DNA from 3 places in the Psychrobacter sp. H27 genome. Region 3 is predicted to be linked to each of the others. Evidence: predicted binding sites of a transcription regulator. Region 3 holds the regulator's gene; each other region holds the start of a gene.
The links. The regulator PhoB, encoded in region 3, activates phosphate uptake and scavenging genes when phosphate is short. The targets are predictions, from matches to a motif close to TGTCATNAANCTGTCATAA.
Positions count from the first base shown of each region.

Region 1: pstS (phosphate ABC transporter substrate-binding protein PstS) is a predicted target of PhoB. The motif match lies at 9,254-9,272, and genes of this name have one in related genera.
Region 2: AC5JPY_RS10210 (DNA translocase FtsK) is a predicted target of PhoB. The motif match lies at 5,947-5,965, and genes of this name have one in related genera.

Region 1 covers NZ_JCACRX010000001.1:2,019,182-2,029,521, forward strand. Annotated here, with positions in the region: gene AC5JPY_RS08220 (EcsC family protein) at 1-504, shown strand, start outside; gene AC5JPY_RS08225 (alpha-ketoglutarate-dependent dioxygenase AlkB family protein) at 583-1,200, opposite strand; gene AC5JPY_RS08230 (alpha/beta fold hydrolase) at 1,214-2,104, opposite strand; gene AC5JPY_RS08235 (ABC transporter ATP-binding protein) at 2,181-4,088, opposite strand; gene AC5JPY_RS08240 (EamA/RhaT family transporter) at 4,467-5,315, shown strand; gene AC5JPY_RS08245 (fructose bisphosphate aldolase) at 5,490-6,380, shown strand; gene thiC (phosphomethylpyrimidine synthase ThiC) at 6,515-8,653, opposite strand; TPP riboswitch at 8,896-9,051, opposite strand; gene pstS (phosphate ABC transporter substrate-binding protein PstS) at 9,345-10,340, shown strand, end outside.
Region 2 covers NZ_JCACRX010000001.1:2,483,015-2,493,354, forward strand. Annotated here, with positions in the region: tRNA gene AC5JPY_RS10165 (tRNA-Tyr) at 1-56, shown strand, start outside; tRNA gene AC5JPY_RS10170 (tRNA-Gly) at 140-213, shown strand; tRNA gene AC5JPY_RS10175 (tRNA-Thr) at 318-392, shown strand; gene AC5JPY_RS10180 (DUF6122 family protein) at 604-921, shown strand; gene tuf (elongation factor Tu) at 1,202-2,392, shown strand; gene rimI (ribosomal protein S18-alanine N-acetyltransferase) at 2,558-3,055, shown strand; gene AC5JPY_RS10195 (MerR family transcriptional regulator) at 3,153-3,587, opposite strand; gene aat (leucyl/phenylalanyl-tRNA--protein transferase) at 3,621-4,433, opposite strand; gene trxB (thioredoxin-disulfide reductase) at 4,434-5,456, opposite strand; gene AC5JPY_RS10210 (DNA translocase FtsK) at 6,017-9,424, shown strand; gene AC5JPY_RS10215 (amidase) at 9,708-10,340, shown strand, end outside.
Region 3 covers NZ_JCACRX010000001.1:1,586,804-1,597,143, reverse strand. Annotated here, with positions in the region: gene AC5JPY_RS06400 (isochorismatase family protein) at 1-53, shown strand, start outside; gene AC5JPY_RS06395 (HD domain-containing protein) at 184-813, shown strand; gene asd (archaetidylserine decarboxylase) at 907-1,743, opposite strand; gene dtd (D-aminoacyl-tRNA deacylase) at 1,858-2,310, shown strand; gene phoB (phosphate regulon transcriptional regulator PhoB) at 2,423-3,127, shown strand; gene phoR (phosphate regulon sensor histidine kinase PhoR) at 3,186-4,295, shown strand; gene AC5JPY_RS06370 (M23 family metallopeptidase) at 4,512-5,102, opposite strand; gene AC5JPY_RS06365 (3'-5' exonuclease) at 5,299-6,018, shown strand; gene AC5JPY_RS06360 (alpha/beta hydrolase family protein) at 6,026-6,991, opposite strand; gene AC5JPY_RS06355 (LOG family protein) at 7,298-7,981, shown strand; gene AC5JPY_RS06350 (FAD-dependent oxidoreductase) at 8,177-9,745, opposite strand.

The sequences.
Region 1 (10,340 bases), 430 kb from region 3:
GATAAACAGGTTGAATTGTTTAAAAGTAAATATGTGGCTTTAACGAGTGCTCAGGGGGTGACCACTGGAGTCGCCGGGTGGGTAGGTATACCTGCTGACGTGGTCGGTCTCATTACGGCAAATCTACGTGCGATTGGTGAGTATGCGACTTACTATGGTTTTGATATTAATAATAAAGGCGAGCAGTTGTTTGCCATGTCTTTGTTAGCGGTGGCGACGTCTGCATCTGCCGAGGAGCGCAAAGCTGCTTTGGATAATACTGATGCAATGGTCAAAGATCCGCAGACGCAGGCATTTAACCAAGTTAATGAAGAGGTAATGTCGCGGGTAGTACGTCAAACGGCAACCAAAGTGGCGACCAATATGGTCAAAACAAAAGCAGCACAGATTATCCCAACAGTGGGTGCGGTGGTCGCAGGCGGTGTCAACGCCAGCTATACTGCCAGTGTTTGTGAGGCGGCGCACCAATGCTACAGAGAGCGTTTTTTGGATCGCCGTGTATAGTTAGTATTTGCGCATAACTACTAACCCTACATAAAACTAGACTACTTAACGAATACATCGCTCAGTATGACGCTGTTACTAACGGGTGAGCATTTGCCGAAATGTTAGGCTGATCCGCCCAGTAGAGACTGCTTTTGTTTTAGTGACAGTATGCTTCCAAAAGTTTTGCGTCGCGCCATGCATGACAATTAATTGACCAGACTCAAGATGAAGTTCAACTTTGTCTTGAGTTTTTTTATGCTTAAAAACAAATTTGCGTGTGGCACCTAGAGATAGAGAGGCAATAATTGGCTGATGACCAAGCTCTTTTTCGTCATCGGCATGGTAGCCCATACCGTCAACCCCAGAAGGATAATAGTTGAGCAAGCAGGTATTAAAATCGACCACAATACCGACATCTACCAAAGCCTGTTCAACCTGTTGTTTCACGTGGAACACTATACTTGACCACGGTACCGTCTGCCGTTTATGCCCTGAATACTGATAATCGGCATCCGTCTCTCCCATCCAGACAATTTGACGAGTCGTCACATGGGTCTTACCAAACAATCTCACGATGTCTGGCTGCCACGGTAACTCATCTAATAAAGTGTCATAGAGAGTATGAGCGTCGTCGATAATTATGCCCAAATCATTAACTTTACCATCATAAGGCAATAAATTATCGGTAGGAGCAGGGGCAAAGAGATCAGTCATAGATTAGTGGTCGCTATTTGCTGTTTTGATGATGATCATTGATGACTCGGGCACAGAGTGTAGGCGCCTCAATCGGCAGTAGATGACCATAATCTGGTAATGAGATCAGACTGCCATCAGGTACAAACTTGCGCCACTTTTTACGTACTTTATCACTGATAAACAAGGTAGGCTTACCGGTGATTAACGTATAAGGGCAGCTCAATTTTTTGAGCGCAGCATCAATATGAGGCGCACCAAAATAGTTTGCCAGCTCTTGTCCAGGTGCAAACATAAGCGTGTAGCTGCCATCAGTATTTTTGCTTAGACTTTGCTCAGCAAAGATCTGCAAGTGTGTATCACTGATGCGCTTATAAGCACGCTGCGCGCGTAGGCTCTGATAGTAGTCATCAGTACTTGACCAAGTCGATTGCTTAGTTGATGTGCTTTTAAATGGTTCTTGGCTAAGAAGTACAGAGCGAGGCAATAGATTATATAAAGTGGCTTGGCTTTTGGTAAATGTGACAGGTTCTATGAGATACAGCTGCGAAAACAGCTCTGGACGCTTGGCAGCAGCGATTGCCGTAGCTGTTGCGCCTTGGGAATGTCCAATACCCACGACAGGCTTATCTTGCGTTTGTTCTAAAAACTCAATCAGCATATCAGCATCTTGCTCACGTGTGAGGCGACGGCTTTGCGGTTTATCGTACCAGTAACCGCGCAAGGCAAGTGATCTCATATCAAATTCATTTGCTAGCTCACTCAGTAGCGGCATATACGTACCAACCGTAAAGCTGTTACCACCATAAAAGTGTGCTGGTGCACGCTGAGTCGTCGTTGACTCTGCTGGCTGATTGAACTGGCTCAGGTTATAGTAGCGTGCTTTTTTTTTGCTAAGGGTGATACTGCGTGTGAATGCGTCCATAAAATAAACACTTCCTTGTGACTTATTTATTATGATTTATTTTTTGTGATCTATTTGCTTATCGTTTTAGTGAGTCTTAGTTGTCTTCACCTAAGAAGCCACCGCTTTGGCGCTGCCACAATCTGGCATAGACGCCGTTTAACGCTAGTAGCTCATTGTGGCTACCTTGCTCGATGATACGTCCTTGATGCATGACGACCAGTCTATCTAACGCAGCAATGGTAGAGAGTCGATGGGCGATAGCGATAACCGTTTTGCCTGTCATGATGTCATTTAGACTCTCAGTAATCGCATACTCAATCTCAGAATCTAGCGCACTTGTTGCTTCATCCAAGAGCAGAATTGGTGCGTTTTTTAGCATAACACGTGAGATAGCGATACGCTGACGTTGACCGCCAGAGAGTTTGACTCCGCGTTCACCTACTTGCGTATCGAGACCTGTATTGCCTTTATCATCATATAAGTCTTTGATAAAGTCCCATGCTTGCGCTTGTTTTGCTGCAAACATAATCTCCGCGTCAGTAGCATCAGGGCGACCATAAGCGATGTTTTCACGCACAGTACGATGCAGCAAAGAGGTATCTTGAGTTACCATACCTATTTGTTGACGCAAGGATTCTTGAGTGACGGCGTCAATAGCCTGACCATCGATCAAGATTTTTCCGCTATCGACGTCAAAGAAGCGCAGCAATAAATTGACCAAGGTTGATTTGCCAGCGCCTGAGCGCCCGACCAGACCAATTTTTTCCCCTGGTTTGATGTCTAGATGAAAGTTATCTAGCAGTTTGGTATATGAGTTAGGTGTGTGCGTAGTGCCATCATGAGACTCGCTGTCTTGCGCGCGCTCATCTTCTTCAGATTCATAACTGAAATCAACATGCTCAAATACAATACGACCATCAGTGACAGTAAGCGCGCTTGCATCAGGTTTGTCTATGATCGTTTGCGGTGCTGATAGTGTACGCATACCGTCTTGCACGGTACCGATGCTCTCAAATAAACTGGCCGTCTGCCACATGATCCAGCGCGTCAGACCATTTAGACGTAACGCCATAGCGGTCGCCGCCGCAATTGCCCCGACACCCACAGCGCCTTGTTGCCATAAGTACAGACCAATACCTGCGGTACTACTGACCAAGATGACACTGATGAGGTGGGTTGATACTTCTAGATAGCTGACCCAGCGCATTTGTGCATGTACCGTACCCAAGAACTGTCCCATGGCGTTTTTAGCATAACCCAGCTCCCGGCGTGAATGGCTAAAGAGCTTGACGGTCATGATATTGGCATAAGCATCTGTGATACGCCCCGTCATCAGAGCACGAGCATCAGCTTGAACGATGGCAGTGTCCTTGAGCTTAGGAATAAAGTACCAAATCGTTAGTGCTACTAACACCAACCAAATAATAAAAGGTATGAGCAGCAGACTGTCTAGGTTAAATAAAATCACCCCTGAGGTGATAAAGTAGACAGAGACATACATAAACATATCAGTGACAGTCATGACCGTATCGCGGACAGCGAGTGCGGTCTGCATGACTTTAGCGGAGACACGCCCTGAGAACTCATCTTGATAAAACTGCATCGACTGACCAAGCATACGCTGATGAAAACGCCAGCGCATTTGCATAGGGAAAACACCCTGCAAGGTTTGAAAATGGACGAACGATGACAACGCAATCCACAACGGGCTGACAATCATCACCGCAAGCATAAGCAGTAGCATATCGCCTTTTTCTGCCCATAAGTTTTGCGGTGTATAGATACCTAGCCAGTCGACGATATCACCAATCCACGCAAACAGCATAGCCTCATAGATACCGATACCAGCGGACAAAACCATAAAGAGCAACAGCCAGCCACGCAGACCGTTGGTACATACCCATAAGAACTTTAGCATACCATCGCGAGGTGATGGCAGCGGCATAGGGGTGTCTGGAAAGGCGGGTAGACGGTTTTCAAAAAAGCGAAATAGAGCATTCATAGGCAGCAGTAAAACATCAATAGCAGTACGTCGAGATGAACGAGAAGTCTCGTTATCTCAAATCTTTACTTTTGTGATTGGGGTTAGGTGCTATTTTAGCAAAATTACCCATCATACCTGCATGCTAATTGTAATTTGATCACCCATGATGCTCATTGCCAGAGCTTTGGTATGGGCAATAATAAATGGATTGCTGCAAAAAATATATTTTGCTACCTTTTACAGCGCGCTTATCTAACTCACTATTCATGTGCTTAAGTATAGCGTTGGCAGTTATGATGTGATCAGGCGCCCGTTGGATAGATAAAGTGGCTTAAGTCAGGTACTACTGGTATACAAACAAGCACCCAATATAGAGGTCAAACAAGGTAGAAGTGAATGATGTATTTAACAATCGCGGTGCTATGCAGCGTTGCTGTCTCTGTACTCTTAAAAGTATTGCGTCAAAAAAACATAGATATACGTCAGACTATCGTGGCAGGGTATCCGGTGGCATTTTTACTGACATGGGTATTATTACAGCCTGATATTGGTGCCATACATGCGCTTGATAGTGCTTGGGGTATTATCATCGCGCTTGGGGTATTGTTGCCCGCGATATTTATCATTCTGGGCCGTGCTATTGAAGCAGTCGGCATGGTAGCAACGGATGCGTCTCAGCGCTTATCACTGATTATCCCCATTGTCGCTGCTTTTCTATTGTTTGGTGAAGTGTTGACGGGTACTCGTATACTTGGGTTGGCATTAGGATTTTTGGCACTAGGTGCGCTTGTCTATCGACCACAGCATAATGATATCACTCGGCAAGCAAAGCATACGCCACTATGGTTATTCGGGGTATGGGCAGGCTACGGCATTATTGATATCTTGTTCAAACAGGTCGCCAAACAAGGCGCCGCTTTTCCGTTGACGCTGTTTGTGAGCTTCGGTATGGCAGGTATGCTGCTTTTTATCTATCTACTTATCAGCCGGGTACGCTGGCAAAAAGACGCACTCATAGCAGGTCTGCTGCTTGGAGCGCTAAACATGGGTAATATCTATGCCTACGTACGTGCCCATCAAGTGTTATCTGATTCACCCAGTATCGTCTTTACGGGTATGAATGTCGGTGTTATTGCGGTGGCAACATTAATTGGCGTAGGCGTATTCAAAGAGCAACTTAACCGTATCAATATAGTGGGGTTACTACTCGCTGTATGCTGTGTGGGCGTGCTCTTTTTAGCATAGTTTTTACCCAAAATAGTTGTATAAAAGTAATTTTAGACACGCTGTCACGTATCCTATATAGGCAGACAATCCATCCTATGATAAGGTTGTTTGCAAATAACATGGTTTATATAAGCCATATACCGTCTCGTTATGATATTTGACCTCAACCAATAAAAACAGGATGCATCCTCAATGGAATACGATAAGCAATTACAGCACATAAAAAATGGCTCAGGTTTCATCGCGGCGCTTGATCAAAGCGGCGGTAGTACACCAAAAGCACTAGAAAACTATGGTGTTAGCGGTGAAGCGTACGATAGTGATGAGGCGATGTTTGATTTGGTGCACGAAATGCGTGCGCGTATCATGACATGTGACTGTTTTGACAAGGAACGTGTGCTTGGCGCTATTCTATTTGAAGACACCATGGAGCGCGACGTCAATGGTAAGTCGACTGCCAATTATCTATGGGAAGACAAACACATCGTACCATTTTTGAAGGTAGATAAAGGGCTGGCTGACCAGATGGATGGCGTACAAGTGATGAAGCCGATGCCCAATCTAGACCTGCTATTGGATAAAGCAAAAAACTATCCAGTATTTGGCACCAAGATGCGTTCAGTGATCTATGAGCCAAGCGCTGATGGTATTGAGCTGGTGGTACAGCAGCAATTTGATGTGGCCAAGCAAATCATCTCAAAGGGTCTCATGCCGATCGTCGAGCCTGAGGTCAATATAGACAGCGCGCAAAAGCATGATTGTGAGCTATTATTAAAAGCCGATATCTTGCGTAATCTTGAGCGCTTGGGTGACGAACATCAAGTGATGCTTAAGCTGACATTGCCTGAAGAAGCAGGATTTTATCAAGAGCTGATTGATCATCCAAAAGTGCTCAAAGTAGTCGCACTATCTGGTGGTTATAGCCGTACCGATGCGTGTGCTAAGCTCAAGCAAAACCCCGGTATGATTGCGAGCTTCTCTCGTGCCTTTACCGAAGGGTTGAGTAAGCAACAAAGCGATAGCGAGTTTGCTGACACCATCAATAATTCTATCGAAGAGATTTATCAGGCGTCGAAGGTTTAATAGTACTGGTTTAATGAGATGGGTGTAATAGGTACTGGCTTGATAGTCATACATAGACCAAAGAAAAGCCCGAACCTGACTATCAGGTTCGGGCTTTTCTTTGGTAGGACTATTATTTGATAGAGCTAAAAAACTTACACCTCTTTATATAACTGACGCCCTTCCTTATTGTATTTCTCCATCATTTCAGCCATGCCTTGACGGACTTCCTCAGCACTGGCTTCGCCAACTTGTCCCACCAGTTCAGTATCAACTTTTTTAATCAAATGATCAGCATCGCTTAAGTCGCCTGATTGCGGTGTGACTTTTTTATTCGCGGCATCTTTATCAAGTCCAGCTGCATACTCACGTACGTTTTGGGTGATTTTCATGGAGCAAAACTTCGGACCACACATCGAGCAGAAATGGGCTGATTTATGTGCGTCTTTTGGTAAGGTCTCGTCGTGATATTCGCGCGCGGTATCAGGATCGAGCGCCAGATTGAACTGATCATCCCAGCGGAATTCGAAACGTGCTTTGGATAAGGCATTATCACGTGCCTGCGCACCAGGGTGACCTTTGGCCAAATCAGCAGCGTGAGCGGCAATCTTGTAAGTGATAATACCGTCTTTGACGTCTTTTTTGTTTGGTAAGCCCAAGTGCTCTTTCGGTGTCACATAGCACAGCATCGCTGTACCAAACCAGCCAATCATCGCTGCACCAATCGCACTGGTGATATGGTCATAACCCGGTGCGATGTCGGTGGTTAATGGCCCTAAGGTATAAAAAGGCGCATCCGCACACAGCTCAAGTTGCAAGTCCATGTTTTCTTTGATACGGTTCATCGCCACATGTCCAGGGCCTTCGATCATGACCTGTACATCATGTTCCCATGCGACTTTGGTCAATTCCCCAAGCGTACGTAGTTCACCGAACTGCGCCTCATCATTGGCATCTTGTAGACAGCCAGGACGTAAGCCATCACCTAGACTAAACGCCACATCGTACTGCTTCATAATCTCGCAGATGTCTTCGAAATGCGTGTACAAGAAACTTTCTTTGTGATGCGCCAGACACCACTGCGCCATGATAGAGCCACCACGCGACACGATACCCGTTAAGCGTTTTGCAGTGAGTGGTACATAGCGAAGTAGGACGCCGGCATGAATGGTGAAATAATCCACGCCTTGCTCTGCTTGCTCAATCAAAGTGTCGCGGAAGATTTCCCATGTTAGGTCTTCTGCGACGCCATCGACTTTTTCCAGCGCTTGATAAATCGGTACGGTACCAATTGGCACAGGCGAGTTACGGATTAACCATTCACGGGTTTCATGAATATGATTACCCGTTGATAAATCCATAATGGTATCCGCACCCCAACGTGTGGCCCACGTCATTTTGGATACTTCTTCATCGATAGACGAACCCAGCGCGGAGTTACCGATATTGGCATTGATTTTCACCAAGAAATTGCGCCCGATGATCATCGGCTCAGATTCAGGGTGATTGATGTTGTTTGGGATGATTGCACGTCCAGCTGCCACTTCGTCACGGACAAACTCAGGCGTTATGATAGTAGGCGTATTGGCGCCGAAGCTCTCGCCGTCATGTTGACGCATATCGGTCAGCGCGTGCTGTTTTTGCGTCTCACGTATGGCGATATATTCCATCTCAGGGGTGATGATGCCGCGACGCGCGTAGTACATCTGCGTGACATTCCCTGGTTTTTCATCAATATCTTTAGCACGGCGTGGCTTGTCAATATGAGCAAATCTAAGGTTGGCAGTGCTGATATCGCGAGCACGTGCTTGACCGTATGAGCTAGATAGACCGCTTAATTGCTCCGTATCGTCACGCTCGGCGATCCAGTTTTCACGCAGTTTTGGTAGACCTTTCGTCAAGTCAATCTCGACATTGGGGTCAGTGTAGACGCCTGAAGTATCGTAAACATAAAATGGCGGATTATGCTCACCGTTTTTATCACCCGTACCGCCGACTGGTGTATCCGCCAAGCTGATTTCGCGCATCGGTACTTGGATGTCAGGTCTTGAACCTTGGATATAGACTTTGCGAGAGGCGGGTAGAATACGGTGCAGGTCGCGTGCATCTTCTTCAAAGCGCGCATCACTGGCAGCACGGTGGGCAGGTGTTTTTAGGGCGTCTGCTTTTTTATCTGCTTTGACGGTGTCAGTAGAGTCTGAGGTAAGAGGTATGTTGTTGGCTGGGTTATGCGTTTGTGCAGATGAGGCACTGTCTAAAGAGGTGTTGTCTAAAATGCTGTCTAAAGTAGTCATATGCTGTCCTAGCGTGTTGGTTTTTGAATAAAATCAACACCGCCAGTATCTGCGGGTGCAGCACCTATCATTGAGACAAGTTTGGACTATCGACACCTAACAGCGATCAAAAAATTGCCGCGGTAAATGGTCATCAAATAGTGGACGCAGATTTGTATCTTCGCTCGTTGTCTGCTCATGCGGCACGCATACTCAGACAATGATGATAAAAATGTATTTCTACGCGTCCTTTGTCATCAATAACAAAGTGCTTAAGACTTCCCTGCGTCGGTACTAACCGCATCAGGTTCGGCGGGTGATCTCTCAGCGAATGTAGATAGGCGGCTACTGTTATTAATGTTTAACTATAAACGCTTAATAAAGTAGGCCAATACTACACCGCACCCCGAGTCTGTCAGTGTTGTAAATCAGATTTCATACTAGCAAAATTCTGCACTAACAGCTAATAGTATTTGAACGTAAGTATCAGACTCCAAATGCGATGTTTAATATATTTATCCAATAGGCCACTCAGTATCAGTAACGACTATCGCTTGGTATCACTGGGCTAGGCAGAGGTTGTCTAAATATTATGTAAAGCGAATAAAAGATTGCGACGGTTGTCATTAAATTGTCATAAAGATTTGGCAAGATATCACGCATATCACAAACAATGCTTTTTTATATCGTCGTTAAACTTCAGGAGTTCTACATGCGTTATTCGTTATTAGCAGTAGCCGTCAGTTGCACCTTAATGCTTACGGCATGTAATAAGTCAACAGATACGACAGAAACCGCTGCCGCTGATACTAGTAGCGCTACGACCACTACTCAGACTCAGGAAACGACTGCTGCTGATGCTGGTTTTAAATCTGCTGAAAACATCGCAATGAACATCACGGGTGCAGGTGCCTCATTCCCGCAGCCTATCTATGCCAAATGGTCTTATGACTACAATGGCGCGACTGGCGGGCAAGTTAACTACCAGTCAATTGGTTCATCTGGCGGTATCAAACAAATTCAATCAAAAACTGTCGATTTTGGTGCTTCTGATGCGCCATTGACACCTGAAGAGCTAGCAGAATCTGATCTTATCCAGTTCCCAACGGTCATCGGCGGCGTCGTACCTATCGTTAATATTGATGGTATTGAGCCAGGTGCCTTGAAGCTAGATGGTACGACTTTGGCAGACATCTATCTAGGTAAAATTAGCAACTGGAATGACCCGGCTATCGCAGCTATGAACCCAGATTTGACCTTGCCAGATGCGGCAATCACAACGGTATTCCGCTCAGACGGTTCAGGTACGACGTTTAACTTTACTGACTATCTAGCAAAAGTATCACCAGATTGGAAAGATACGGTTGGTGTTGATAAAACGGTTAAGTGGCCAACCTCTGCGACTGGCGCAGGTGGTAAAGGTAACGAAGGCGTCTCAAGCTATGTAAACCGTATGAAAAACTCTATCGGTTATGTTGAGTATGCATACGCTAAGCAAAACAACATGTCACATACTGCACTGAAGAACGCCGCGGGCAACATCGTTCAGCCATCTGCTGAGACATTTGCCGCAGCAGGTGACATCGATTGGTCACAACAAGAAGGCTTTTATAAAGTCATCACTAACTCTGAGACTGAGCAAGCATGGCCTATCGCTGCTGCAACCTTTATCTTAGTACACAAGCAGCCAGAGAATCCTCAGCAAGTT
Region 2 (10,340 bases), 900 kb from region 3:
CAGACTGTAAATCTGTCGCGAAAGCTTCGAAGGTTCGAATCCTTCTCCCACCACCATATTTTTTAAAAGTTTGTCACAGCGCCAAGCATGCTCTGTATTTAACAACTCTCGATTAGAGTTGATATAAACAAGAGTAAATGCGGGTGTGGTATAATGGTAACACCTTAGCCTTCCAAGCTAATGACGCGGGTTCGATTCCCGCCACCCGCTCCATATATACACCATCGCAAAGCCTAATAATCAATCATCACGACAGTCAGTTATTATTGCTGTATCGTGATATTTTTTTTAGTGCAGCTCAAAGATTTTTAATATACGCTCATATAGCTCAGCGGTAGAGCACTCCCTTGGTAAGGGAGAGGTCTCGAGTTCAATTCTCGATATGAGCTCCATTTATTATTTATCTCCTTTATGCTTGTTTTGCTATTTATATATAGCTTTGCGTCGATATCGAAAATATAAAATATTGAAACATATAAAATTAGTAAGACATATAATGATTCAAAGGTGACACTGAGGTGTTGCCTTTTAGTGCTGTCAGCATGTTAATGAATATCGGTTTTGGTGGTTTGATATCAACGCTATTAGAACTGGTAAACGAATATGCAGGCATTTATACACTATTTCTTGCATTTTGGTTTCCCTCTTTTTATTGCAATTGCGTTTTTTAGAAAAGAGTGGAAAAAAGCATATCTGATTTTGCTCGCGACCATGCTGGTGGACATAGATCACCTAATAGCGAACCCAATTTTTCAGGCAAATAGATGTAGCATTAATTTCCACCCATTACATACGTATTATGCAATGTTGGTATATGTGTTTTTGCTCTTTTTCCGTAAGCCTTTTAACATTATTGGCATTGGATTGCTTTTTCATATGTTGACGGACTTTACGGATTGTTTGATGATGTCATCGAGCTAATACAATAGATTTGTACATCGAGACAGTTAAAAGGTCATAGCTGACGTTGGAATGAATCAAGCGTTCTATGACACAGAGAAAAATTGGTTTGTATTGACAGAGTTATGACTATTTAAGACAAGTCAGCGTATAATAACGGATACAAAAATTAGTTCGGAGTGCTGCTTGATTAGAAGCAGTGGTTCGTGCGGTTGATAGCTAGGTTTATGATGATTTAATTTTATTATGAGCCATTAAACAGCTTTTTATTTATCATTCACCAAAAAAAGAGGAAATACCCATGGCAAAGGCCAAGTTTGAACGTAACAAGCCACACGTCAACGTCGGAACCATCGGACACGTTGACCATGGTAAAACCACCCTTACCGCTGCAATCGCAACCGTAGCTGCAATCACCTCTGGCGGCGAAGCAAAAGACTACGCGTCTATTGACTCAGCACCAGAAGAAAAAGCACGTGGTATCACCATCAACACCTCACACGTAGAATATGACACAGACAGCCGTCACTATGCTCACGTAGATTGCCCAGGTCACGCCGATTATGTTAAAAACATGATCACTGGTGCTGCTCAGATGGACGGCGCAATCCTAGTCGTATCTGCAACTGACGGCCCTATGCCACAAACTCGTGAGCACATTCTGCTTTCACGTCAGGTTGGCGTACCGTACATCATCGTATTCATGAACAAATGTGACATGGTTGATGACGAAGAACTACTAGAACTAGTAGAAATGGAAGTTCGTGAACTATTGAACGACTACGACTTCCCAGGTGATGACACGCCTATCGTTAAAGGTTCAGCTACTGAAGCCCTAAAAGGCTCAGAAGACAAATATGGCCAACCAGCCGTAGTAGAACTACTAAACGTACTAGACACCTACATCCCAGAGCCAGAGCGTGACATCGACAAAGCATTCCTAATGCCAATCGAAGATGTATTCTCAATCTCAGGTCGTGGTACCGTAGTAACTGGCCGTGTTGAATCTGGTATCGTTAAAGTTGGTGACGAGATCGAAATCGTTGGTATCCGTGACACTCAAAAAACTACCTGTACTGGTGTAGAGATGTTCCGTAAACTGCTTGACGAAGGTCGTGCAGGCGAAAACTGTGGCGTACTACTACGTGGTACTAAGCGTGAAGACGTACAACGTGGCCAAGTACTAGCTAAGCCAGGTTCAATCACGCCTCACACTAAGTTTGACGCTGAAGTATATGTATTGTCAAAAGAAGAGGGTGGTCGTCACACACCATTCTTAAACGGCTATCGTCCACAGTTCTACTTCCGTACTACTGACGTAACTGGCGCAATCCAATTACAAGACGGTACTGAAATGGTAATGCCTGGTGATAACGTTGAGATGGGCGTAGAGCTTATCCACCCAATCGCTATGGACAAAGGTCTTCGCTTCGCTATTCGTGAAGGTGGCCGTACTGTAGGCGCTGGTGTTGTTGCTAACGTATTGAACTAATCATTAAGTCTCAGTAATGAGCTTATGAGCTAGTCATAAAAAAGCCACCCTATTTAGGGTGGCTTTTTTTGTAGTAAATAATAAATAATGTAGCCTATCTACTTATATAATCTAAACTGAACTAAACGGTAAGACTAATTAAATGACAAGCATAAAAGGACAGTCATGTTTGCGATAGAAGCGTTAGCACTCAATGCAGCAGATTCTGAGAAAATGATTCAAGCCGTAGCCAATATCGAAGCCATCGTTCAGTCGCAAAGCGCTTGGAACTATCAGACTTTGCTTGAACTGCTTGAGCAAGACAGTACTAATATGCTAATAGTCTATAAACAAGAGAAAGAAGAGTGGACTGAAGATAAACAAGTGATTGGATATTGTTTATATCAGATGATATTTGAGCAAGCAGAGATTTTGCGTATTGGTACGCATCCTGATTATCAACGACAAGGTATTGCTTCACAGACCATTGATAAGCTACATGAATTTTTGCAGAGTAATCAAGTGGAAAGTTTGTTGTTAGAGGTGCGTGCAAATAATCATGCGGCGATTGCGTTATATGAGCGGCAAAACTTCGTCGTGATCCATAAGCGCAAAGGCTACTATCAATCATCACATCAGCCAGCAGTTGATGCGCTTATTATGCAGCACACTTATACCGAGTAGACTGGAGGAAATCTAGTTGATAGTCAAGATAGTAGTGTTTCTGAAGGCAAGTACGGGATATCAAGCAGAGTTATTATGGTTACGGCGCTCAGCGTACTTACTGTGAAGGTATCGTCTTTTTACAAACTTCAATATCCAGCTGATACTCACTATCTGCCTGCATCTGAACAAGAATGTCGATGCGCTCGCTCAGTAGCTCTACCATCATACTGATATTGGCTTGTTGTTTTTTGACTTGTTCTAGCTTTTGCTGAGTCAGCATGAGCTGCAAATCAATATCCAGTTGACCATCGTAATAATCGTTTAAGCTGTTTTTGATCTCGATGAGGGTGAAGCCAATAGCTTGTGCACTCTTAATCAACTCAATACGTTCGATACACTCAGGATGAAACTCCGTATACAAGCGTGACCCTGCCTGACGTTTACGTGATTTTAGCAGACCTAACTGCTCATAATGACGTACCGTGTCTTTGGTGGTATTGGCCTTCGCTGCCAGCTCTCCGATCAACAAAAATGAGATATCAAGCGCCATAAAAACCTCGTTGTTGCTTAGCTATTGTCATTATCATGATATGCGTTGCCAAGGCTCTGTAGTATCAAGTCGCGTCACTGCTAATGGTTTGTGCAAGCTGTAATCCCACTGAACAAAACGATGACCTATCAGGCTATCTAACTGGGCAAGGAAATCAGTACGCGGCAGGGTGGTAGCGCCCAAGCTCATGAGGTGATCATTTGGCAATTGGCAATCGACGAGTGCCACGTGACTTTGTTCGCATAAGCGCATCAAACCCCAGAAGGCTATCTTTGAGGCATTGGACGCACGATGGAACATAGACTCGCCAAAATAAATATTGCCTATTTTTAGTCCGTAAAGTCCGCCAATCAGCTGACCTTTCTCATCCCAGACCTCAATACTGTGGGCGAAGCCTTGCGCATGCAATTTGGTATAGGCCTCAATCATCTCATCATGAATCCAAGTATGCTCGCCTTCAGGCAAGTCATTATTAAGACCATCGCTTCGCGGTAGACTACAGGCGTGTATGACCTCATCAAAAGCTTGATTGAGTGTCAACTGCCAACGCGCGCGGCTTGCTTGCTTACGTAGCGACTTACTCGGTTGATAATCAGATGGTACTATCACACAGCGTGGCTCAGGACACCACCAAGCAATAGGTTCGTCTTCATTGAACCACGGGAATAGTCCCCGTGCATAAGCAGATATTAATGTCTCGGGTGTTAGATCGCCGCCCATCGCGACAATGCCAATCCCATCAGGATCGACAGAGATAGGATTAGGAAAGTCATAACGCCCAAGACTTTTTAGAGTCTCAGGCGTGATGTATTGAGTGGTATCATCGTGCTGCGTGAAGTTATCCATTTACTCTTCTTGATCAGCAGTTAGGGTTGATGCATACGTATGGTCTTTCGCCGTTGCTTCACCGATAGCATCTAAGTACTTTTCAGCATCAAGTGCTGCCATACAACCTGTACCAGCAGAGGTAATAGCCTGACGATAAACATGATCAGCGACGTCGCCAGCTGCAAATACACCCTCAATGCTAGTTTGTGTAGCGTTACCATTGAGACCACTATTGACAGTCAGATAGCCATCTTTCATGTCCAATTGACCGGTGAATAGGTCAGTATTAGGCTTGTGACCGATCGCGACAAACATACCCATTGCGTCTAGTTGTTTGGTGCTACCATCAATCATTGATTCGATAACGACACCATTGACACCCATATCATCACCAACCACCTCTTTTACCTGATGGTTCCACTCGATTTTGACATTGCCATTTTTGGCTTTTTCAAACAGCTTGTCTTGTAGGATTTTTTCAGAGCGTAAGCTATCACGGCGATGCACCAAGGTGACTTCAGAAGCAATATTAGACAGATATAAGGCTTCTTCGACGGCGGTATTACCACCACCAATCACAGCGACTTTTTGGTCTTTGTAGAAAAAACCGTCACAAGTGGCACAAGCAGATACGCCAAGCCCTTTAAATTTGGTTTCTGATTCTAGCCCTAAATACTGTGCAGACGCACCTGTTGAGATGATCAAGGCATCACAAGTATAGTCGCCGTTGTTACCTGACAACTGAAATGGGCGCTCGTTTAGATTGACTTCATTGATATGGTCATAAACCAACTCTGTACCGAAGCGCTCAGCATGCGCCTTCATACGCTCCATCAGCGCTGGACCTGTCAAATCATGTGCATCGCCTGGCCAGTTATCGACTTCGGTGGTAGTCGTTAATTGACCGCCAACTTCCATACCTGTAACCATAACTGGTTTAAGATTGGCACGTGCAGCGTATACCGCAGCAGAGTAACCAGCAGGACCTGAGCCCAAAATAATAAGTTTTTCGTGACGTGGAGCAGTAGTGTCAGTTGCCATGAGGTGTTCCTTTCTAAAAATACGAATGAATAATGTTAGTTATAAATATAATAAAAAAATCAAAAATTATGACTAATATGGTTTTTCTAATTGCTGTGTGATAATAACATAAGGGCATAGGTCGAAAAGTGCAAGTTTGCTAAAACAAACACAGCTATCATTAGAATCAAAGCATAATAACCTTGAAATACTAGCGCTAGAAACAGCTGGTATTTTATAGCGTTTGTACAAAACCGCTAGCAGTATTCTGTTAGCAATACTCTATTGGTGGACGGTTTTTTTGCACAAATAGCGTCTCGATTTACTTTCCTACACGCTTTATTTATAAGACTGTCGCCACTGTACCTATGTATTTGTTATTATAAGGAGTTATGCCGAGTGAGGTAGGGTTTGGGTGACAATGACGGTTGTGCGTTCTTATGATGCTAGCGTCTTATGATAAATGCCTCCCTACCAAAAACACTCTGCGAGGTACATCTATGTCAGCACTTTATGTCAGCATGATTAGGCTTAGTCATGCGTTGGCGACCATTTAGTATTAACAACAAGGCAGATTTTACGTGATATCAGCACCGCATATTGAGTATTTAAAAAAGGGAATGTTTACCCTCCTTGGGTTAATACTGGCCGTATATCTGTTTGTCATTCTAATGACTTACACAGGTAATGATCCTAGCTGGTCGCATATTAGTAGTGACATGACAACCATCAATAATATGGGTGGTCAGACGGGTGCTTGGTTATCTGACTTGCTCTACAGCTTTTTTGGGTTTGGTGCCTGGTGGTTTTTAGCATTTGTCGTTTATGAGTCGATTCTTATTTGGTGGGACAATAAACCCACGTTTTGGCTCATGCGACTGGTCGCTTACGTGTTTTTGTTGCTGACTGCTAGTGCGTTATTTGCACAACTGGTCGCCCTAATTCAACAAGTGACTAACCCTGCATCGATGGGACTTGAAGGTGTTGCTGGTGGTATTATCGGTCTTGAGTTACAAGAGCGCTTGGCGCAGCTACTATTGCAGTGGGGTAGTGTGGCTTTCTTGGCGGTATTCGTCGTGATTACAGCTACTTTTGCTTTCAATATTCATTGGCTTGCGATATATCAGAAGATTACGGCGTTATCGTGGCTTGGCTCAGGCGTAAAAAACAAAGAGGCTGTAGACGTTACTCTGCCAATCAGTGCGTCACAAGACGATAGCCACAGCGTAGATGATCAGGCTGAGCAGCAAGTAGAGCATGAACAACTGCCACTTAAGCTGCAATCAGCTGATCATACTGATAGTATTAATGAGGTAGATAACAGTAGCCGATTCAGTAATGTGTTGTCAGATTTCTTGTCGACATCAGGGTTAGCAGACAGCGTCAAAGCCTCTATAGCGACCGCAAAAGAAGCCACTACGTCAAGCGATGAGAAAAGTGCACCACTATATACAGCGGCGGCGACTACCAGTGTTATGGCTGATAGCGCAGCGAACCATATGGCACCACCAGCAATGTCAGCTCCTACCGCGATACCTGCTCGAAAAGTCGAGCCAAGTTTTGCATGGAACGATGCTAATACGGTTGATGACCTGCTCGCGAGTGAGCATATGGTTTATGGTGCCAGCAGTATAGAGAGCTCTAGTGCGCCTGTACTTAACTATACTCAGACAGACACGACTATAGACATGCCCGAAGAGGAGCGGGCATCAAACTCCCAGACGATGCCAATTGCGCAAACAGCTGCGACTGAACCTGCTGAATATAACCAGGAGTTCGCTGATCAGCTACAAGCTAATGAGCCTGAAACAACTCAATCAAGTGATACGAGCCAAAGCGTCGATCAGTTAGCAGAAGCATGGCTGGCCGAGCATGGTGATCTATCTGAACCTGCCACAAACGGTGCAATGCAAGACTCTCAGAGTATTCAAGATACTGCTATAACGGAACAGGCTCGAGTTGAGCAAGCCGTCATTGAGCAACCTGAAGTTGAACAGGCTAAAGTTCAGGAAGTAATCGAAAAGCCTGCAATTGAACAACCTGTCGCTAAACAAGCGGTACAGGAACAAATAATAGAGCCCATACCACAGGTAACCGCTAGCTCTACAGATAAGTCGTCTCCTAAGCCAGCTGCTGAGCCAGCAGAACAGCCGTATGATGAGGCATCACTATCTGTATCTGAAGAGCCGATTGCAGCAGCAATGGACGTCGTACCAACCGTGTCAGATACCTCAGATATGACACCAACCAATACACCACCTGCAAACCCGAAGGCAGCTCCAACAGTAGAATCGGTAAGCCCAGTTGCAGACACACAGCCAACAACCGCAGCAAAACCATCTGTTAGTTTTGCTGTACCTGAGGGTGATAGCAGCAACCATATCACGGATATGATGCCAGAAGATGACAGTGCTAAGAATGCGAGTGCCCCAGTTATGCCGCACATTAGCGATGATGCAGCATTCAGTCAAAAATCACGCTCTATGCAAACGGCGGCCTATCGCAGCAGCCTTACGCCCATTCCAGAGGTCTCTATACTGGATAAGCCCGATCCTGACCGTAAGCCTAGCTATACCGTCGCTGAGCTTGAACAGTTATCTGAATTGTTAGAGATTAAGCTACAGGAGTTCAATGTAAAAGCGTCTGTCGTTAACGCTATCCCAGGGCCTGTTGTGACTCGTTTTGAGGTAGAGCTGGCTGCTGGTGTCAAAGCGAGTAAGGTAACGGGTATCTCGCGTGACTTGGCGCGTTCACTATCTATGGCGTCACTACGTGTGGTCGAAGTAATACCGGGCAAGCCATATATCGGTATCGAAGTACCCAATAAAAAACGTGAAATGGTACGCTTAATTGAGCTGTTAAATACGGATACTTTCAAAGACCCCAAAGCACAAATCAGTATGGCAATGGGAAAAGATATCGGTGGCAACCCTATTATCACTGATCTTGCGCGCGCGCCGCATATGCTGGTTGCTGGTACGACAGGCTCTGGTAAGTCAGTACTGGTCAACTCGATGCTGCTCTCTATGCTACTCAAATATACGCCCAACGAGCTGCGCCTGATCTTGATTGATCCAAAGCAGCTTGAGCTTGCCAACTATAATGACATTCCGCATCTATTAACACCGGTAGTCACTGATATGACAGAGGCTGCCAGTAGCTTGTCGTGGTGTGTGGCAGAGATGGAGCGCCGCTATCAATTAATGAGCCTACTCAAAGTGCGTAAGCTCAATGAGTTCAACAAAAAGGTCATGGCAGCAGAACAATCAGGCAATCCTATGCTCGACCCACTATGGCGACCGAACGATAGCGTCAGTATCAGTCAAGCACCAAAGCTCAAAACCTTACCGATGATTGTTATTGTCGCCGATGAGTTTGCGGATATGATAATGCAGGTTGGTAAACAAGCCGAAGAGCTCATCACGCGTTTGGCACAAAAATCACGGGCAGCAGGCATCCATCTGATGCTAGCCACACAGCGTCCATCCGTCGATGTTATTACTGGTTTGATCAAAGCAAACATTCCCGTGCGTGCAGCGCTACGAGTCAACTCAAAAGTCGATTCACGTACGATCCTAGATAGTGGCGGTGCTGAAGATATGCTGGGCAACGGTGATATGTTGTTCTTAGGACCTGGGCAGATTGAGCCAGATCGTGTGCATGGTGCTTATGTGAGTGACGAAGAGGTCAACCGTGTCTGTGATGCGTGGCGTGAGCGCGGTGCGCCTGACTATATCGATAATATGGCGGGGAACTTTGAGCTGTCTAGTCCGGGTAGCGGTGGTAGTGCCAATGCTTCTGGTGAAGACGATGACCTATACAATGATGCGGTCGCCTTTATCATGGAAACGCGCAAGGTTTCAGCCTCTAGTATCCAGCGTAAATTTAGTATCGGCTACAACCGTGCGGCGCGTATTGTTGACTCTATGGAAGAAGCGGGATTGGTCAGCTCTATGGGCAAAAGTGGTAAGCGTGAACTATTGATGTAGCGATAGGTTCAAGTTGATAACGGAAAAGCGAGTCACGAAAGTGGCTCGTTTTTTTTGCTTTAAATTAAGATAGATATCTTTAAGTTGAAAGTGTTGAAGTGAACTGTGTCTATATTCAAGTAGACGTCACTGAATACTTCAAATGACTAATGAGTTTGTTTATCCATTATTCGTGATGGCTTTTTGTACTAAACTAAAAGAAGTATATTAGGCAAATATGTATATATTTTAAAAAGCAATCATCCCAAAATTTACGACAGTTACTCTCCAAGGAAGGTCAGTTATGTTTAAAGAATATACTCAGTATGATGCCATAGGGTTAGCGGCATTGGTCAATGCAGGTGACGTCAGTGCAAAGGAGCTGTTGGACGCCGCGGTCTATCAAGCCAATGAAGTGAACCCCAAGCTCAATGCCATTGTGCATCGATTTGATGAGCGCGCTTACGATGCTGCGCAGGCAGGACTGCCATCTGGTGTGTTTACGGGTGTACCTTACTTGCTCAAAGATCTGTCATTTAGCTTCGCTGATGAGCCTATTACGATGGGTAGCCGTAGTGTCAATATCATCTCAGCACAAGACAGCGAAATCGTCAAACGAATGAAGTCGACAGGCGTCAACACCTTCGGTAAGACCAATACGCCAGAGTTTGGTTTAATTATCACCACCGAGCCAAAAGCGCATGGCGCCACTCACAATCCGTTTAAAAAAGGCTATAGCTCTGGTGGCTCATCAGGCGGTAGTGCAGCAGCAGTCGCGAGCGGTGTCGTACCGATGGCAGGCGGCGGTGACGGTGGCGGCTCGATACGGTTTCCCTCTGCGTGGTGCGGTACATTTGGACTAAAACCCAGCCGCGGACGCAACCCAATGGGACCTAATCTTGGTGAAGGCTGGGACGGGGCAGTTGCCGATCATGTG
Region 3 (10,340 bases):
GTCGTAGTAGTGAAGATCCTGCGTTCAAAACCATTATTAATTTGATAAAGTAGACAGTCATATAATAGGGTGCTCAGTCATTTAACTGAAACATTTATAAGAGATAGCGCTTGATAACATCAGCGCTATCTTGCTGTTAGCAACATCATAATTCATAAGATTATCAAAAAATTAGAGAGAAATATGTCCTTAAACACAACTATGTCATTGACCAACCCAAAGTCTGCTGCAAACATCGACATAGATGATGTTACTCACTTCTTATTAGAGCTAGATGCCCTCAAGCGTATCAATCGCCGTAGCTATGTGACACAAACCACTCGCCGCGAAAACTCTGCCGAGCACTCTTGGCACTTGGCTATGGCGTGTTGGTCGATTGCTGAAGCGTTTGAATTAGATGTCAATCATGAGCGACTGCTAAAGATGGCACTGGTACATGATTTAGGTGAGATTGACGCTGGCGATACGTTTTTATTCGCAAACAGTCGTAGCGATGCGCACGTTGAAGAGCGCGCTGGTATTGCTCGACTACAAGCAGAGCGTGGCAATGGTATCGCAGCATTAAGTGAGGTTTGGGAGGCGCAAGAAACGGGTAGCAGCAAAGAAAGCCAGTTGCTTAGAGTGGTTGACCGCTTATTGCCATTTTTACTCAATCTTAATACTGAGGGAAAAACGTGGGTCGAAGCCCAAGTAACACGTTCGCAGGTAGCTTGTGCCCTTGCTTTTATCAAAGACAGCTTTCCACCCATTCATGATTGGCTTAACAAAAATATCGACTATGCAACCCAGCAAGGATGGCTGATCGATGCATAACTCTATATGAGTGACAGGCATAAAAAAGCCCAGTTAAGTATGCATTAACATACCTAACTGGGCTGATATTTTGAGCGTTTTTATACAGTCATATTATTGAGCGTTCGCCATCCCCAACAGTTGACCCATTTGCACGATGCTGTTGGCTTGCATACTATCCAACCAGTCAGCTTTTGCCGCTTTTGGTAGCACCACGATAGCCGTTGAGCCTAAATAAAAACGTCCAAGCTCATCCCCTGCGGCAAACGGCAGGTCATGCTCGGCTTCTTGGATGTCGTCAGTACGAGTGATTTTACCTGTCGCGACGGTTTCGATACCAGCGACGATCATAGCGCCTACCATGACAACGGCTGCTTTGCCGTACTTGGTATCGAACATGCAGACCAGACGCTCATTACGGGCAAACAAATCTGGCACGTTAGCGGCCGTAGTGTTATTAACCGAAAACAACGTGCCAGGTACGTAGCGAGTCTTGGTCAACGTACCTGTAAACGGCATATGGACACGGTGATAATTGCTAGGCGCTAGGTAGATCGTCGCAAAACTGCCATCCGCAAAGTAACTGCCATCTTCGCTATCAGCCAGCAGCTGTCCGACATCATAGTGACGACCCTTGGCTTGCAATAACTTATGGTCTTGGATTTGTCCGAGCTGAGAGATAATACCATCAGCAGGGCTGACGATACCGTTGTCAGTGGTATCGATGGTACGAGCGTCTTCTTTTAATTCACGAGTGAAAAAATCATTGAAGCTCTCGTATGCATTGAGACTCTGGCGCTCATATTCGTCTAGGCTGATGTTATAGGCTTTTGCAAAACTACGAATAAAGGTACGTTTAACATAAGGATGGCGGCTGGCGGCCAAACGTCCAGCGACTTTACTGAGCTGCTGCTGTGGTACCAGCTGTTGTAAGGTGGTAAATACATTCATAATACGGCTACCAAAATAAGAGATGATGTCATTATTGCATGTGCAAGTTAATGACCGTATTTTATCATGGACAGCCCATTATTGTCTGAGCATAATCTGTTAAGGAATGAGTAAATGAAGGCACTTATACAACGAGTCAGGCGGGCTAGTGTGACTATCGATGAGCATTGTGTTGGCAAAATAGATCATGGAATACTGGCTTATATTGGTTTGGGACACGAGGATAGTCTGAGTACGGCTCAGCGAATGATTGATAAAATTCTCACGTATCGTATTTTTGAAAATGATGAAGATCCTACAAAATTTGGTAAACTAGATAAAGATGTCCAGCAGGCAGGCGGTGGTTTGTTATTGGTGTCGCAGTTCACCTTGATGGCAAAAACAGACAAAGGTCGCCGTCCTGATTTTGGTGGTGCAATGGCACCTGATGCGGCTCAAATACTGTTTGAGCAACTTATAGATTATGCAAAAACACAGTACCCAAACGTCGCCACTGGTCAGTTTGGCGCTGACATGCAAGTCGCTAGTGTCAATGACGGACCCCTAAATTTTCTACTGGAGATCTGACACTAGAGTGTCATCAAGCTGTCATAATTAATCCGTTTAATAGATAAAGACTGGTGAGTATTTATCGCCTTTTTACATGCTAAATTTTGCCCTCTAACACTGAGAATGTCATATGTATAACGAGCAAATTTTGATTGTTGAAGATGAACCTGCGATTCGTGAAATGGTTGTGATGACGCTAGAAATGGCTGGATTTGAGAGCCTGCAAGCCGCTGATGTCTCAGAGGCGCACCAGCAAGTGGTCGATCATAGACCGTCGCTGATCTTGTTAGATTGGATGCTACCAGGAGACAAAAGCGGCGTTGATTTTTGTCGTATGCTAAAGAACGATGAGCTGCTCTCTGAGATACCAGTCATTATGTTGACGGCGAAAAGTGAAGAGGACAGCAAGGTTTATGGACTCGATGCGGGTGCAGATGACTATATGACCAAGCCTTTTTCAACCCGTGAGCTGATCTCTAGAATCAAAGCGGTATTGCGCCGTAGTAGTGCGATGAGTAGTGACAAGCCTATTGAAATCGGTCAGTTGAGTCTAGATACCAAAAGTCAGCGTGTGACCGCCGCCGGAAAAGTCATCGATGTGGGTCCGACAGAGTATCGTCTATTGGCGTTTTTTATGAGTCATCCAGAGCGCGCTTATACACGAACGCAGCTCCTCGATCAGGTTTGGGGCGGCAACGTATACATCGAAGATCGCACCATCGACGTACATATTAAGCGTCTGCGTAAACTCTTGCGTCCTCATGACTGCGATACATTGATACAGACGGTACGCGGTACAGGCTATCGATTCTCTAGTCTTATTGAACCAAGCTAGTCTTGCATACATAAGGTCGCTGGAATACTAAAATAGCGGATAGTGGTAAGGATAAGAAATGGACAAGACAGTGCCAGCACAACACAAAAAAACCCGTAACAGCCATCAGCAAGATACCCCAGAAAACACCTCTGCCCAGCATGAAGCAGAGCAGCTACAAAAAATCAGAAGCGCACTGCGAGCACTACGAGACGCGGTGATTTTAATCGATGAGAATGATTGCTTAGGATGGTGGAATCAGGCGGCGCAGGATCTATTGTCTTTGCAGAAAGATGATAAAGGGAAGAGTGTCTTTGATTTTATTATCATACCAGAGTTTCACCAGTATTATGAAGACACCACACTGCCCAATGATGGTATCCACATAGAGTCATGGCGCGACCCTAGCCGTTACCTAAAATTTGAGCTCACGTCTTTTGGTGATGAAAAACTCCTATTTATTTATGATGTGACGCGCTTAAAGCACTTAGAGCAAATGCGCCAAGACTTTGTGGCAAACGTCTCTCATGAGCTACGCACACCATTGACCGTCATGACCGGTTACTTAGAAAACTTTACGGATCAGCCAGATATGCCGCCCCATTGGCGCCGTGGTTTTGAGCTCATGACTCAGCAAACCGCGCGTATGAATAGAATCGTAAATGACTTGCTGCTTTTATCTAGAATTGAGATCGAAGAGACGCACGAAGTCAATGCTATAGATATGACCAAGCTACTCACCAATATCTATGATGATGCGCAAGCCTATAACCAAGCCTATAAGCACATCATTCATCTACATATAGACACCTATGATGGTCTATATGGATCAGAGATGTACTTAAACAGCGCATTGTCCAATCTGGTGATCAACGCGATAAAATACACACCAAAAGGTGGCAATATTACTATCAGTTGGACGCGAACATCAGATGGATGCCGGTTTGCAGTCGAAGACGACGGATTGGGGATAGCACCAGAGCATATTGTTCGTTTGACGGAGCGCTTCTACCGTGTTGATAAAGGTCGCAGCCGTGCCACAGGTGGTACAGGTCTGGGGTTAGCTATCGTAAAACACGTACTGCATCAACACGAAGCGCAGCTACAGATTGAATCAATAGAGGGTGAGGGTTCGACATTTAGTGTGGTATTTCCAGCCACTTATGTGCGTACAGTCACCGCAAACTAGGGCGTGTCCCTAATTCAAACGCTTATCATTGAATGGGCTAAAAATGGCTAAATCTTTGGCAAACGGCGTCAAATAGCTGGTCAATATCTCGATATTGTCTGCACTATTTTCCTTGTTAGCCTGCGATTTATTTCATTTTTATCACCATTTTTAAAATAGGGACACGCCCTAGCACCTCTCTTGATACATGCTATTAGAGCTTTTTATACATTATGCTTAATTCTTTTGTAAAAGCGGGTAGGGGTTCACAGCACTGCCGTTAATATAAATACCATAATGTACATGCGGCGGTGTCCCTTTTGCATTGCCGCTATCACCCACGTAGCCAATAGTATCACCTTTATTGACCCAATCATTGGGAGAGATATCAGCATAGTCCTCTAGATGAGCATAATAATGTCCTGCACCGCCCGGTCCTACTACGACGACCACGAGGCCACCTAAAGTATTTTCGCCAACCTTGCTCACGATACCCTGCGTGGTTGACTGTATGGGTGTTCCTCGTTCTGCAAAGATATCGATACCTTCATGTGAGCGCCCTTGACTGCGTGCTGCGCCCCACGTATCCGTCAGGTTTTGCCCTGGTAGTGGGCTGGGTAAGCTATCTTCTGTCGGCAGTTCTTGCTGCAGCAAACTCATCTGTTGCCATTTGGCGACCACAAATGATTGGGTCTGTTGGCTGATATCGGGCAGCAGCTTATCAAACACAAATAACAGCCCAAGCAATACCACTGCTCTAATCAGTACGCTCAACACGCGCCCAAAAATAGAAGGCTTGGGTTGTTGGTTTTTTTCATCTGCTAGCATTGAGGTCTCTTATTTGTTTTATACGATATAAGACTTTATTATAAAAGCCCTGTATACAAAGGTGTGTATAGCATTGTTATCTATGGATTTTATCCCCATAAATACAGGTGTCATTAAACACAAGCACAGCAAATATAACGTTATCTACTTAACACTGTTGTTGAGCGATGACGGTGCTATGGATGGTTAACTTCTTATGAATGATGCTTTTAACACGGCTGATATCTCTACTATGGCTGAGACGGCGCTTGTCATCGATACTGAAACCGATCAAGGCCGTGATCCGAGGCCGATTCAAGTCGCAACGATCAACGTAGCTACTGGATATGAGTGGATGAAATATTTTAACAGTGGTCGTTCGATATCACCTGTGGTTATCAAGGTGCATGGTATTACGGATGCTGATGTCGCTGGTCTTGAGCGCTTTGAGTTAGATCAATTTGAGCTACCAGAGTATTTGATCGGACATAACGTACGCTTTGATTGGCGAGTAATTGGTAGTCCCTCTGCTAAGCTCATCTGTACCGTGAGACTGGCGCGCGCCGCTTTTCCAGAATGGCGCGCGTATGGTCAGTCCAAGTGCATTGAGCAGTTGTTGGGCAAGAGCGAGGCGGGTGCCATGACGATTGCCGCTCATGACGCGTTAGGTGACGCACGAATGTGCTATCTGCTTTATCAGGCATGCTGTGAGCGACTGGAGATTGCCCCGACAGATTTTGCAGCGGCACATGCGATTTCTAACAAAGCGACTCCTGTGAGTAAGATGCCGTTTGGTAAGCATAAAGGCAAACCAATCAAAGAGGTGCCTATCAGCTATGTAAAATGGATGATAGGCAATATTCATAATATGCAGCCGTCGCTATACTCTGCTCTAAAGAAGCGTATTGAAGCAGAGAAAACCCAAGAAGGTGAATAATTAAAGCCTATTCACCTTTGCTCAGCCAATCTACTGCCATTTGCCAAAGCTCTGGTGCTTTGGCATTGGTTTTACCACTAAAATAGAGCATATGACCGACTTGATTTAGTCCAAAATCATCAGGGTCTAAGAAGCGCTTCTCTACAGGCATCTTGGTAAATACGCGTATCATATCGTCCATGTTTTCACTATTGGCGATATCATCATCACTAAAGCCTAACCACAGTGCTGGCGTGCTGAGCTCATCATAAAAATGCGTGTGAATGCTTTTGCCAAACGCGGTTTTGATATAGCCTGCGCCATTGCACCACTCACGCCATTGGCGCGCAACGCCGCGTGGCAATGGCTCGCCCATACCAATCTTGTCTGCAGGTGTATAGCCCAATGCTAAGTTAGTAGTCGGAATAAAAACATCCATAAACCACATCGCTTTGAGCTTATAGGGCATACCCATGTTTTTGATCTGTCCTGATGAGCAGGCGACATTGAACACTGAAGAGATGGCGTCATGGTTCGGCATTAACCCAATGAGCTGTCCACCCGCGCTGTGACCGATGAGATGGTAAGACGCGTTAGGGAACTGATCTTGTAGCGCATCAAGTACGGCTGGCATATCATGGCGACCCCAGCTGATTAAAGAAGCACTACATTTTGCCAGCTCAGTCGACAATGACTCGCCGATACCTTCATTGTCAAAGGTCAGGACACCAAAGCCACTCTGTGCCAAATATGTCGCAAAGTTATGATAAAAACGGCGCTTGATGCCGGTAGCGGGCGCCATCATAATGGCTTTTGTGGGCGCCTCTTTAGGACGATAGACTGTAGCTGCCAGTACTTGATTGCGATCGGTCATGATGCTTAGCGAGTATATGTCGATATCAGTAGCGCTGTCCGTACTATTAGCGTTGATCAAGTTGTTATCGATGATAGAATTTGGGTGGTCTGTAGTCAAAGAAGCGTCGCGATTATCCATCGTTATACCTTAGTGTTTTTTTATTGGTAGATAATAATTATTAAACTATGATGTGTCACAAATACATGTCTTTAAAGTGTAGTTTTTGCGTAGTGATAAATCCCTGTGACTGTGTGATAGCATTGCTTATGTTAAGATAAATGCTGGTGAGACGGTTGCTCAAATATGACTTCCAAGTTTTATAAACCTTGGCTGAGCGCGTTTTATAAACAATGTGCATGATAATACAAACGAAGGGTGTCGGTGTTTTACCTTCACCAATAACAAGCACTCAATAAAACCTGATATAAAAATTAAGGATGCTGTATGCAAATGAAAATAAATGACGATACTTACGATGTAATTACTAGTAAGGACATCACAGATATAGAAAAAGCAGTGGATAAATCAGCATTGACGATGCCATTGGTCGCGGTATATTGCGGTTCGCGCTTGGGTAACAGTGATATTTATGAGCAGGCGGCGCGTGAGTTAGGTAGTGCGTTGGCAAATAATGGCATGGGATTGGTGTATGGCGGAGCCAGTATCGGTCTTATGGGTGCTGTGGCAGATGAAGTCATCACTGGTGGTGCTGAGGCCGTGGGCGTCATCCCAACTTTCATGCTCAAGCACGAAATTGCTCATGAGCAGCTAACTCGCTTGCATTTGACCGATACGATGCATACTCGAAAGACAGTCATGGCAGAGTACGCGGATGCTTTTATTACCTTGCCGGGCGGGCTAGGCACACTAGAAGAAATCATGGAAATCGCTACATGGCGTCAGTTGTACCAACACGAAAAGCCAATGATTATTTTAAATATCAATGGTTTTTATGACCGTATGATCGAGCATCTAAAATATACGACTGAGCAAGGCTTTATGAAGCAGCAAGATTTAGACCGTCTAGTAGTATGCAATACCATTGATGAGGCAATCGACATGTTACAGACCGTCGTGACTATCAAAGACGATGTCGATACAGAAAAAATGGCGGGCAGTAACCGCTAGGGTTGTCAGTATATAACCTAAATACGCTTATCAATCTGAAATGATGGCAATCATCATTAGTACATTGAAAGCAGGTACATTGAAAGCAAGCACACTGCAAGTGAGCACAAAAAAAGAGCAGATAACCCTATATAGGTTGTCTGCTCTTTTTTCTACGTATGGACAAAGTAACAACTTATCAATAAACGATAACGGCTACGCACCAGCCGGTGACAAATCGTCCAAAACCGCTTCGCGAACACTATGATTGACATCTGCCATCGCTATTGGAAAACCGCGCTGCTCAGCGAGTACGCGAGCCACCTTATCGACAGACACACCATCGTTGTGTGTCAGATATGACCATTCGTGCGCATAACGGCCACGATTCATCGGTGTATCGTTATCTACTAGTCCAAGTTCTGTCAACTCATTGACTATCTGATCAGCAGCGATCAGGGTTGAAGACGCTTTGACATTTTCTGCACGGGCGTAGCGTATATTAGAGTATAGGCTGACATCAGCCACCCGTAAGGTATCATCTTCTCCAGGAATTTGCTGCCCGCCATATAGCGCGTTACCGATGGTACGCGCACTATTGAATGTCGGTACAAACTCAGCCACATATTCAATTGCTTGCTGACTACGCGCTTGTAGCGGTGCTTTGTCCCAGCCATCTTCGATGTAATGTACATACTGCTGTGGTAGCTTGGGCTGAGCACTGTCAGTGTTAGAGGCGACCAAACCATCATCGAATAAAGTGATCGCTTTACTCATCCCATGTATTTGGAAGTAGCCACCAGGGTAAGGGGTTAACTGTGCCATACCTTCGGGCGTACCTCGTTGACCATAAACAATAATCTCGGGTATCTGTCCACCTGCATCGCCCCAATGGGTAACATAGGAAGACTTGAACTCAACCATACGCGTGACTTCTACACCGACCATATCGTCGATGACGCCAGTACGAAAACCGCACGCATTGATTAGGTAATCAACTTCGATAGACTCAGTTTGAGAGGCGTTCTCTTGATCGTAAGCTTGGTTATGAGCTTGTTGATAGTCAATACGCCATTTAGTAACATGATGATCGGCGTTGGTGCAGTTCTCACAATCTACCGGAACTACTTTTTGTACCGTAGTATCAGTGAAGACATGGGCATGGTCATACTCTTCAAGCGCTAACTGCGCAGAGGCCGCCAAACGAAAGATATTCCAGCCGTACTCTTGTACCACAATCAACGGAAATTTTACTTTGTTTAAGTCTAGGTATTTGGCAACAGGTATTACCCATTCATCAACTGTGCTCGGTACGGCAACTTGCTCACGTTTGGAGAGCTCTAGCAGCTGTTCATGACTATAGAGCTGATAGTAGTCTTCAGGCTCGCCCAATACTTTATTGTTAGCGTCTTGCTCGATCAGTTCTTGATAAGCGTCTGTTAACGTGTTCAAGCGCGGTAGCAAGTCTTCAGGAAACCCTTCATCGCGTGTTGGCACCGCAAATACAGTGGGGCGAACATCGATGGTATGAGGATAGAGGCGTAATATATCGATACATTGTTTGAGAAGTGCCACACAATCCTCATCAGGTATCTCACGGTATAAGTTACCACCTGCATGCAAATGGCACATTGGTGGACCATCAATAAGTGATTTTTTCTTTTCAAACAAGTAAGTTTCAAGTCCTAGCGCTGCTAAGCGAATAGCAATCGTTGACCCTGCAGTACCGCCGCCCAAGATACCAACGCGTTTTGTAGGCGATACGTTTTTGCCTCCATGAGACATCAAGTCAAAAGCAGAACCCTGTTTTGCAGAGTCTTGTTTGATAAGGTGAGCGCGATTTTTATTAGAAGACTGAGTCATTGTCGTCGTTGTATCCTTAGTAGCATTTGCATCAGGCTATGCTCGGTGTAATCGTGTAATGTCTTATAACTATTGATATGCGTGCGAAAGGCGCTAAGTTCAACATTTATGTATGAGTTGCAGTGAGCATGTTATCTATCATGTCATAGTCTATTGTGTAGTCATTCTTCACTTCCATAAGACTATTTTACGAAGAACTGTAGATAATATGATGACAAATACGTAAGTAGATGCATGAGTTTTGTCAACGAGGTGCTATAACCGCAGATTGGTTTTTGGCAGAAGGGCAAAGCAGGAAGCAAGATAGTAGAGTTAAGGTGCTAAGTGAAAATGCTCGTACTTAATCATTTTGTAAAGTTCAGCCACTTTTGTAAGTTTGTATATGGATGACCGTTATGGCGAAAAACTGTGTGCTATATTTATTTCGCTCAAGTGAGGTTAAAGCCCAGTTTTTATATCAGAAAATAAAAACGGCTCATAAAATTTATTATTACAATTATCAAAATGACAAGGAAGT